DNA from 2 places in the Brevibacillus sp. MER 51 genome. Region 1 is predicted to be linked to the other one. Evidence: riboswitches for the same ligand, from Rfam matches in the RefSeq annotation. Region 1 holds a riboswitch; the other holds the start of a gene.
The links. Region 1 has a riboswitch for lysine ahead of dapD (2,3,4,5-tetrahydropyridine-2,6-dicarboxylate N-acetyltransferase). Riboswitches for the same ligand answer to the same signal wherever they lie in the genome.
Positions count from the first base shown of each region.

Region 2: linked by a shared signal. The riboswitch ahead of M3630_RS27330 (amino acid permease) and the one ahead of dapD (2,3,4,5-tetrahydropyridine-2,6-dicarboxylate N-acetyltransferase) in region 1 are both predicted to bind lysine.

Region 1 covers NZ_JAMAUS010000005.1:337,453-342,537, reverse strand. The annotation lists gene M3630_RS13820 (GNAT family N-acetyltransferase) at 1-310, opposite strand, end outside; gene M3630_RS13815 (flavodoxin) at 379-819, opposite strand; lysine riboswitch at 960-1,149, shown strand; gene dapD (2,3,4,5-tetrahydropyridine-2,6-dicarboxylate N-acetyltransferase) at 1,241-1,951, shown strand; gene M3630_RS13805 (aspartate aminotransferase family protein) at 1,966-3,180, shown strand; gene M3630_RS13800 (N-acetyldiaminopimelate deacetylase) at 3,184-4,317, shown strand; gene M3630_RS13795 (hypothetical protein) at 4,591-5,085, shown strand, end outside.
Region 2 covers NZ_JAMAUS010000021.1:2,224-7,308, reverse strand. The annotation lists gene M3630_RS27345 (inositol monophosphatase family protein) at 1-167, shown strand, start outside; gene M3630_RS27340 (CGNR zinc finger domain-containing protein) at 200-757, opposite strand; gene M3630_RS27335 (DinB family protein) at 926-1,420, shown strand; lysine riboswitch at 1,505-1,690, shown strand; gene M3630_RS27330 (amino acid permease) at 1,803-3,251, shown strand; gene M3630_RS27325 (hypothetical protein) at 3,470-4,342, shown strand; gene M3630_RS27320 (hypothetical protein) at 4,479-4,670, shown strand; gene M3630_RS27315 (hypothetical protein) at 4,663-4,809, shown strand; gene M3630_RS27310 (TolC family protein) at 5,023-5,085, shown strand, end outside.

The DNA.
Region 1 (5,085 bases):
CCTGATCCATGAAGTAACCAATCGTTGCATTTTGCCATGCGCCGCGTGCCACATTTGACAACGCAATACGTCCAATCATCTTTCCGGATTCCCGGGAGAATACGCCGAAAGCATAGGCAGTGCCACGTTCAAAATCATTCTGCGCTTGTGAAATCTGTTCTTGCTGTACTGGGAGGGTCAGAAATGAAGCGGGGCGGATCGGTTCAAATGGTTGGAGAAAGTCATGATTGCGCAGCCGAAGCTCTAGGAGCTCGGCTGCGTCTTGTTGGTGGAGAGGCCGTAAGAGAATCTCGTCCGTATGTAGTGTCATGAGATCAATCCTCCTGAAAAAGTTGGATTGATAGTATAGCATGTGCCAGACTATTTGGGAAACAACGATTATCCGAGCAATTCAGCAAACGATACCCCAAATGCTTTGCAAGTTTCCACTTCTTTTGCAGTAGGAGAAAGCTCGATTTTCAATCCTTCCATTGGTGTTTCTGCTCCCCGTTCGCTCGCCTTTTTCAGCAAAATATCAACTGCTGCACCGACATGCTCATAAGCGGAGTCGCAAGAGCCAAAAGCAACAACCTTTTTCCCGCTAAGGTCAATATCGTCCATTTCCTCATAAAAATCCATGCATTCATCTGGGAGTTCGCCGTCGCCCCATGTGTAGGCGCCAAGCAAGATTCCGTCGTAAGCCTCGAGTTCTTTTGCGTTTGCATCCATCACTTCTTTTATCTCCAGCTCAGCACCAGTGGAACGAATACCTTCTGCAATTGCTTCAGCAATTTCCTGTGTATTCCCTGTCATGCTCGCGTAAACCATCAAAATGCTCATAAAACGTAAACCCTCCAATTGGATAATGAGTATCATTCTCAATAAATAAAATAATGAAAATGAGAATCGTTGTCAATAACTTTTTTCTTATTGCCACGTTTCATTGATTTTGGTAGAGTTAAATAAAATTATAATAATGTACTCTAAATAGAGGTGCGCCGAAGAAGAGTAAGTCTTTTCGCAATCTGCCAGGGGGCAGGAGAAGGAAGAAAGGCTAAAGCGCCGAAGCTTATGCTATGCCCCTACGTAGCACAGGCTGGGGTGTCTCATGAAAAATGAACATCCTGTCACAAGGGACCTTACGTCTTTTTGTGGAGCGCTATTTATGATTTGCTTCTGTAGTATCAAGAGCAATGAGATAGCGAATGCACTCATTGCTTTTTTTGATTTACCATGCTGTTATTTTGAGGAGGATGTAACAATGAATATGATGGATGCCAACGAAATTATCGCGTTTATCCAAAAAAGCGAAAAGAAAACACCCGTGAAAGTATATGTGAAAGGGAACCTGGAGGGAATCGACTTCGGTGCGAGCTCCAAAGCTTTCATTACTGGTCCTACTGGTGTTGTTTTTGGTGAGTGGAAAGAGATTGAGCCAGTGCTCGCTGCTAACGCAGACAAAATTGAAGATTATGTAGTAGAGAGTGACCGTCGCAACTCCGCCATTCCATTGCTGGATACAAAAGGGATTCAAGCGCGTATTGAGCCAGGCGCAATTATCCGTGACCAAGTGACAATTGGTAACAACGCGGTCATCATGATGGGTGCTTCCATTAACATCGGTGCAGTTATCGGTGAAGGTACAATGATCGACATGAATGTTGTAGTAGGTGGACGTGGAACTATCGGGAAAAACTGCCACATCGGTGCGGGATCGGTTATCGCGGGCGTTATCGAGCCGCCGTCTGCACAGCCAGTTGTTGTCGAAGATGATGTTGTCATCGGAGCAAATGCAGTCATTCTGGAAGGTGTACGCGTAGGAAAAGGTGCTGTCGTTGCAGCAGGCGCTGTCGTCATTGAAGATGTACCTCCATACGTAGTAGTTGCGGGAACGCCTGCACGTGTGATCAAGCAAATCGATGAAAAAACTCGTTCCAAGACAGAGATCAAGCAGGAGCTACGTCAGCTGTAAGGGAGAGAGTGCACATGGACTGGCGTTCGCTCGATGAACAATATATCGTCTCCTCTTACAAAAGACTTCCGATTGCCATAGACAAAGGCGAAGGAAATTACTTGTACGATACGAACGGGAAGAGTTATCTCGACTTGTTTACCGGACTCGCGGTAAACGTTTTGGGGCATTCTCATCCGCGCATTGTACAGGCTCTGCGTGAGCAGGGAGAGCGCTTCTTGCATATTTCCAATGTATTTTTAAACAAGCCGGCTATTCGTTTAGCCGAGCGTTTGGTTGCGAACAGCATCAGCGGTAAGGTGTTTTTCACCAACTCTGGTGCAGAGGCCACAGAGTCTGCCATCAAGCTGATTCACAAATGGACAAAAAACGAGGGAGCTGGTCGTGAGGGCATCGTTGTCTTGCGCAACAGCTTTCATGGGCGAACACTCGGAGCAGTGCGTCTGACGAGGCAGGCTCACGTCTATCAAGACTTTCCTCAGCCAGCTTTTCCTGTTTATGAACTGGATGTGGAGGACACGGCAGGATTGCGAGCGATTTGCCAGGAAGCAAGACCCGCTGCGGTCCTCATGGAGCCAGTATTGGGTTCTGGCGGTGTCGTACCGTTATCCGAAGCGTTCTTGCGAGAGGTAGCTGCGATCTGTGAGCAAGAAGGTATGCTCTTTGTCATGGACGAGATCCAGACAGGAATGGGCAGAACAGGAAAGCTCTTTGCTTATGAGCATGCAGGCGTAACGCCAGACCTTATCCTTTTTGCCAAAGGTATAGGGGGAGGGCTTCCCCTCGGCGGTGTCATCGCTGGTCCAAAGCTGATGAATCAGTTCAAACCAGGGGATCACGGAACGACATTCGCACCATCGCCACTGTCTGCTGCCCTGGGGAATGTCGTGTTGGACGAATTGCTTGATCCAGCCTTCATCGCTCACGTAGAAGAAGTGATTGCGTACCTGTGGTCGGGCTTGGAAGCGTTGCGAACGCGCCTTCCGGATCAGCTGCAATCCCTGCGCGGAAAAGGCTTGATGGTTGGAATTCCGCTCTCTTCCACCCCGGAAGAGGTAAGCCACTTGCAGCAAGCATTGCTTGACGAAGGAATTCTCGTTGACGTGACGCAGAAAACGATTGTTCGTCTGCTTCCGCCACTGACATTGACCAAAGCCGATGTGGACCGTTTCCTTGCCGTGTTTGAGGAGCAATTAACAGCAAGAACAAGTACGAAAAAGGAGGCGTAGACCATGACGACTTCCTTGTTTACACAAATTCGCCGAGACCTGCACCAAATACCGGAGCCAGGCTTCGCTGAAGTGAAGACGCAACAATACTTGCTCGATTATTTGAAAAAGCTGCCTCAGGAGCGAATCGAGATCAAAACGTGGCGGACAGGCATTTTGGTCAAGCTGGCAGGAACAGAGCCAAAACGATTAATTGCCTGGCGGACGGATATGGATGGCCTGCCGATCGTAGAGGAAACGTCCTATCCGTTTCGATCGCTTCATGAAGGATACATGCATGCTTGCGGGCATGACATGCATATGGCAATTGCACTTGGCCTCCTGACGCATTTTACCGAGCATCCGATCGCAGATGATTTGTTGTTTCTCTTTCAGCCGGCAGAAGAAGGCCCTGGCGGTGCTGAACCGATGATGGAAAGTGAAGAGTTTGCAGACTGGCGACCGGACTGCATTTTTGCCCTGCATATCGCGCCGGAATATCCAGTTGGTCATATTGCGACGAAGCCAGGAATTTTGTTTGCCAATACTTCTGAGTTGTACATTGATTTGGTTGGCAAAGGGGGGCATGCAGCCTTCCCCCACAAGGCGAGTGACATGGTGGTTGCAGGAAGCCATCTTGTGACACAGCTTCAATCGATTATTTCGCGCAATATCGATCCATTGGATTCGGCCGTCATAACGATTGGCAAGCTGGAGAGCGGGACGAAGCAGAACATCATCGCGGAGAAGTCCAGGCTAGAAGGGACCATCCGAACCTTTTCGATGGAATCGATGGCACTCGTCAAAAGCCGCATTGAATCTCTCGTAAAGGGAGTGGAAATAGGTTTTGATTGCCAGGCAACGATTGATTACGGTGTTGGCTACTGCCAGGTTTACAACGAGGAGCAGCTAACGACAGACTTCATGCAATGGGTACAGGACCAATGTGAAGAGGTAACTCTCATTACCTGCAAGGAAGCCATGACCGGAGAAGACTTCGGTTACTTTTTGAAAGAAATCCCCGGCTTTTTGTTCTGGCTGGGTGTGCAAACGCCGTACGGCTTGCACCATTCCAAGATTGAGCCGAACGAAGACGCGATCGAGGTTGCCGTTCGACTGGTCTCCCGGTATTTTACATGGCTTTCGCAACAGGAGTAGCAGGTGTCAGGAGCAAAAAAAGAGTGGCTGGATAGCCGCTCTTTTTTCTGTGTCCTTCCCGCCCGTACTCTGGTCAAGGGTAAGAAGTAGTTACTAACATCTCTGTGTATAAGTCTTTCTTCCTAAGGTTTTTGTGCTTGTGGATAATGTGGATATTGTTGAAAAAACTTATCAGGGCAGCACAACTATTTCCTTTTCCAAACGTATAAACTAGGGAGAAGAAATTCCGGAAAAACAAGCGCTGCCGCGCACACATACAGGAGGATTATTGACATGAAAAAAGCATGGTTGTCGGCCTTGTTGGCGTTGACTGTAGCAGCAGGGGTGGGGAGCACTACTGCGCTTGGAGAGGGTGCGATGCGCGTATTTTTCGGCGCAGAAACCGTTGCGAGTGAAATGCCAGCATCCAAGGCCGAATCGGTTGAATCAATAGTGAACAAGCTCGGTGGTTTCGCCGATTACGATCAGCAATCTGGCAAATTGCAAGTGATTAAGCCAAACGTAAATATTATTGTGGTCGAAGGGATTCAGCAGACCCGCAATAAAAATGTTGTTTTCAGCAACCCTGTCAAAGGATACAGCGACAAAAATGTGCCTCGTACGTTTAACGTATTCGTAGAGGTTGATGACGCGCCTGTAGCCAAAGACCTGCGCATGCAACTTGTGTTGGTCGGACCGGACGGCAAAGAAGTGTCCAAAGGGAAAGAATGGAAATACTCCACGCAAAATGCAAACAGCTTCTATTTTTCAGAGCCTTTTGTATCTACG
Region 2 (5,085 bases), on a different contig from region 1:
ACGGTGAAGGGGTGTATGATTGGCTGGCTGGTGCACTTTTGGTCCAGGAAGCCGGAGGCAAAATTACGGATACGCAAGGAAACGATTTTTGCTGGAAAAGCTCAGGCATCGTAGCAGCAGGTTCGTCCATCTACCCTAAGCTGGTCCAATTGACCCCAGCTTCATAAATGAACAGATAAAAAGGGTGAGCTTTAGCGCTTCACCCTTTTTCCTTTTTCCGTTCACGAAAACGGCGGACCTTCATCAAGTTTCCGCACATTTTGTCATCACACCAGCGGCGCACCCGGTTGCGGCTTTCATCATAAAACACCCAGCGGCAATCCTCGTTGTCACATATTTTGATTCGCTCAAGATGCTGTGGGGCAAGCAACTCCGCGAAAGAAGCAGCAATTTGTGTCATGACAAGCGGCCAGCCCTCTGTTGAGCTGGATTGCTTTTGCCTGTAGCCGCCCTCCTCCTCTACAAACAACACCTGCCTATGAAATGGGGCGAGGGCCAATACTTTGTTCAATTCCACAAGGTCCTCCTCTTGGAATCGGTCCCCATGCACAACGGTTTCCAGCATACGTCTCAAACGTTCGCGCAACTGCAAAAGAGACACAGCATACTCCTCATCCATAGGTAGCGGAGCGGTTAGCTTGTATGTTTGCAAAAAGGATGACAGCCATTCCTGGTTCTCCAGACGATTTTCCCAACGACCAGAACCGCGCCAATCCCTCCAATCACTATTTAAAAAATCGATACAAAGCCAGTCCATGGCATCATCTCTCCTGACGAAACCCTTCATTTTTCTCTCTTGTATGACCATACAGGATATGGTAATCTCTATTTGTAACCACCATAATTAAATTAACTGGTTACACACTCGTTTCTTACTGTTATTATAGCGTTTCATCAATCTGTTTCACAGACGAGGAGGAAGCGTATGAATCGGAAGGAATTGCTTTTGCACGGATGGGAATGTGCGTATGAGAAGGAAGACTGGTATCCCCCCTTAAAAGAAGTGCTTTCCGGAGTATCAGCAGCGGAGGCTAGCTGGCGCCCTGTAGGAGAAGCAGCTAACACAATCTGGGAAAACGTCAGTCATCTTCTTTATTACAAAGAACGTCTGTTGCATCGTCTTTTGGACACCGAATTTCATGGCTCTGCCGAGACGAACGATGATACCTTCACCCCATCCGGCGGTCCTGATGACGAAGACGCTTGGCAAGCTACCCTTTTGCGAATGGAAAGCGTCCATCGCAACATTCATGAACAGCTTTCCTTGCTGACGGATGAAGAGCTAAACGAGAAGGCTACCTATACACCGATTTACCAAAACGTCATGAGTCTTGTCTTGCATGATGCGTTTCATACGGGACAAATTGTCCAAATTCGCAAGCTGCAAGGCTCTTGGCCTGCCAGACGCTCATTTGAATAACAAAATTTCACATTGATTAATCCCGAACAATCCTTTATATTTGATGAATCACATAATTTCATACATGTTATCCTCATCTTTCACGGTGAGGATAGAGGTCGCGGCTTTTATATCATCCTGTACGAGATTCAGAGAAAATCAATGACTCCAGGTAAGGAAAATCCGCCGAAGCCCATATCGCGTCTCTGTGCGATTGGGTTGGGGCTGTACTCGAAAGGGGCAGAACTGTCACGTTTGCACGCCAAGCAAACGTGGTGAGCTATCTTCAGTGAAGGCTTGGTGGGGATTGGATGATACCGCCCTATGCCATTTTTTGGCTATGGCGGTTTTTTAATTTCCGACCTTCCTTCTCAAAAATCAAGAAAGGTCGTGCAAGCAGCTTATGTCACAAAATCAATTGCAACGTGGTTTAAAAGCCCGACACCTGACGATGATCGCCATTGGCGGGTCGATTGGGACGGGATTGTTTCTCGCGAGCGGGGGCTCGATTCACTCTGCCGGACCAGGTGGAGCGTTAGTCGCCTATCTCGCTATTAGTATCATGGTTTACTTTTTAATGACCAGCTTGGGGGAAATGGCGGCCTTCATGCCTGTTTCCGGTTCATTTTCGACGTATGCCACACGGTTCGTCGATCCATCTCTCGGCTTTGCTCTCGGTTGGAACTACTGGTACAACTGGGCCATTACCATTGCCGTCGAGCTGTCAGCTTCCGCACTTATTATGAAATATTGGTTCCCAGATACCCCAGCGATAGTGTGGAGCGCTTTGTTCCTCGGATTGCTGTTCGCCTTGAATCTCCTGTCTGTGAAAGCCTATGGAGAATCTGAATATTGGTTTGCCTTGATTAAAGTAGTAACGGTTATCATCTTTATTATTGTCGGTGTGTTGATGATTTTTGGCATTATGGGTGGTCAAGCAGTTGGCTTCCAAAACTTCACCAAAGGCGACGCGCCATTCAATGGCGGCTTCATGGCCCTGCTCGGTGTCTTTATGATTGCCGGATTCTCTTTCCAAGGGACGGAGCTGGTTGGTGTCGCAGCTGGAGAGAGCGAAGACCCTGCCCGCAACATTCCGAAGGCCATCCGTCAAATTTTTTGGCGCATCCTGCTCTTCTACATCCTCGCTATTTTGATCATCGGGTTGTTGGTTCCATACGATAATCCAAATCTGATCAGTGGCGACCTGACGGATATTGCGATCAGTCCGTTTACGATTGTATTTGAAAATGCCGGATTTGCTTTTGCAGCATCCGTCATGAATGCCGTTATTCTCACGTCTGTATTGTCTGCTGGTAACTCTGGCATGTACGCCTCTACACGCATGCTGTGGAACTTGGCGAAGGAAGGAAAAGCACCAAAATGGTTCGCAAAAGTAACAAGTAATGGCGTACCTATCAATGCCTTGATCTTGACTGCGCTCATCGGCGCCCTTGCTTTTCTGTCCTCTCTGTTTGGGGAAGGCGAAGTGTACGTATGGCTTTTGAATGCGTCTGGTATGTCAGGCTTCATCGCTTGGCTGGGAATTGCCATTAGTCACTACCGTTTCCGCAAAGCGTTTATCGCTCAGGGCCGTGACTTAAGCGAATTGCCTTATCGGGCAAAGTGGTTCCCGTTTGGACCGATTTTTGCCTTCATCATTTGCTGTATCGTTATTTTGGGGCAAAATTACTCCGCATTCTTGGGTGGAACGATCGACTGGTATGGCGTCGCGGTCTCTTACATTGGTTTGCCTCTGTTCTTAATCATTTGGCTCGCTTATAAAGTCACGCAAAAGACAAAGCTCGTCCCTCTTGAACAAGTTGACTTCAGCATGGATGAATACACGAAATAATCGCAGAAAAAATACGGACTTCCGTTATCTGAACGGGAGTCCTTTTTCATGCTAAACAGTATATTAATAATTGCCCGAAAAGAGCCGATAGTATAGAAAAGAAGCAATAGAGATCCGTTTCCTTCCGTTCTCGCAACTCATACTAGTCATCTGATAAAAGGTAACCATGATCTCCTGCCTTCACGACTGAACTTGAATCCATGTGAGGAGAGTAGAACATGCACATCCAATCGAATAACCGCTACCTACCCCCCCAGCTATCCACTAACCAACTTGCACCCAAAATGGTGACAGGAACTCGTTTAGAATTGCCCAGATTGCCCGAGCACGATACAGTAGATCTTCGTTCTCACAAAGCACGCGAGCTCCCTGCTGATGCCATCGAACATCACAGCGTCCAATTTTTCTTTAGCACAGAGATTAACGAGCGCTTGGATAAAATTTTCGCAGATAAACCACCTGAAGCTCGCAAGGCCTTTGATCAGATCCTCGAACGTAATTTTTTCAACTCCCAATCCACCTACACCGATGAAGAAAGAGCTGCTTTGGTAGAGGTCGGATTAACCCAAGGCAAATATTTGGCAGACCAATACATGGCTGATGAAAAAAATGCTGCTGAATTTTTGGATACCCTCCATCTGCTCGCTGGCGTTGCCAAAACACGAAAAGTTGACCCTGCGACTGGCAGTGTCAGCTACGTAGAGCTTCCGCAAAAACCACATGGGGCGCCGAACGACTATGTCAATCCATCCAAGCTGATGGAGCGGTATGACCCGGAAGCCTACAAAAAAATGCAAGCGGCTACCACCAATCAAACAGAGAAAGTAAGCATGCTGATTCAATTCGTCAAAAAGCTGCAACATCGTCCAGACTGGATTGCACAATACCGGAACGAAAAAGCTACACTTCTCTCTGATTTAAAAAATACAAAAATCGCTAACCGTTTTGAGAATGTAAATACAAAGGACACCACGGAATTTGTTCGTCAAATGAATACGCTCGCTGAAAATGCTTCCTTTTCTTCCTTTACACCATTGCTTCAAACGAATCTTGCCTCTTTTATGAAGATCCTGTCCAAGAAAACGAGTTAACTGCACAAGATGATCTACAGCCTCCGCCCGAGCTTCTCTGGGACTGGGGCTGTTTTTTTTGTGCCGTTTCCTTTTCCATTTAAGGAAATTGACAGGCAGATGGTGGACATACTAACCCGTAAAGGAGGAGACGAACATGGATGACAATCGCGAAAACGACCTGCCTGATTTCAAACAATTGGATGACAGACTGATCGCTCAACCTCCAACTAGTCCAATCCTCGCGATCCGTACCAATCTGGACAAGGAACCAAATGACATCGACAATCCGTATGTGCAGCAAGACTCTACACCCACTGGACAAAATAAGGGGGAAGCAAATGACTGATCGTATCTCAAAAGAAAAGCCTGACATGGGTTATAACGGAAGCAATATGCATGGTTATTCCCTTACACCAAAGGAAGGGACATTGAACCAAACTGCCAAGTCGGCTGCGGAAAACAAAGAAAACAGGGACAAAGAATAGTTCTTTTCCCATTAGAAAAGCAAATCCCCTTCTGGGAAACAGGCAGATACTCCTTTTGCCTTTTCCGGAAGGGGATTCCTTTTGATTTCGACCAAGAACATAGTGAAAAACATTTTTTTATTGACGAATTTCAGTTGGAAATATATACTTTTCATGGATTTGATAATGAGAATCGTTATCAAATTCTTTTATATATGATCAGGAGGTTGCCCCATGAAATCCAGGCTCTTCAAACACATTTACAGCACAACATTAGTCACTTCTCTCCTCACAGGT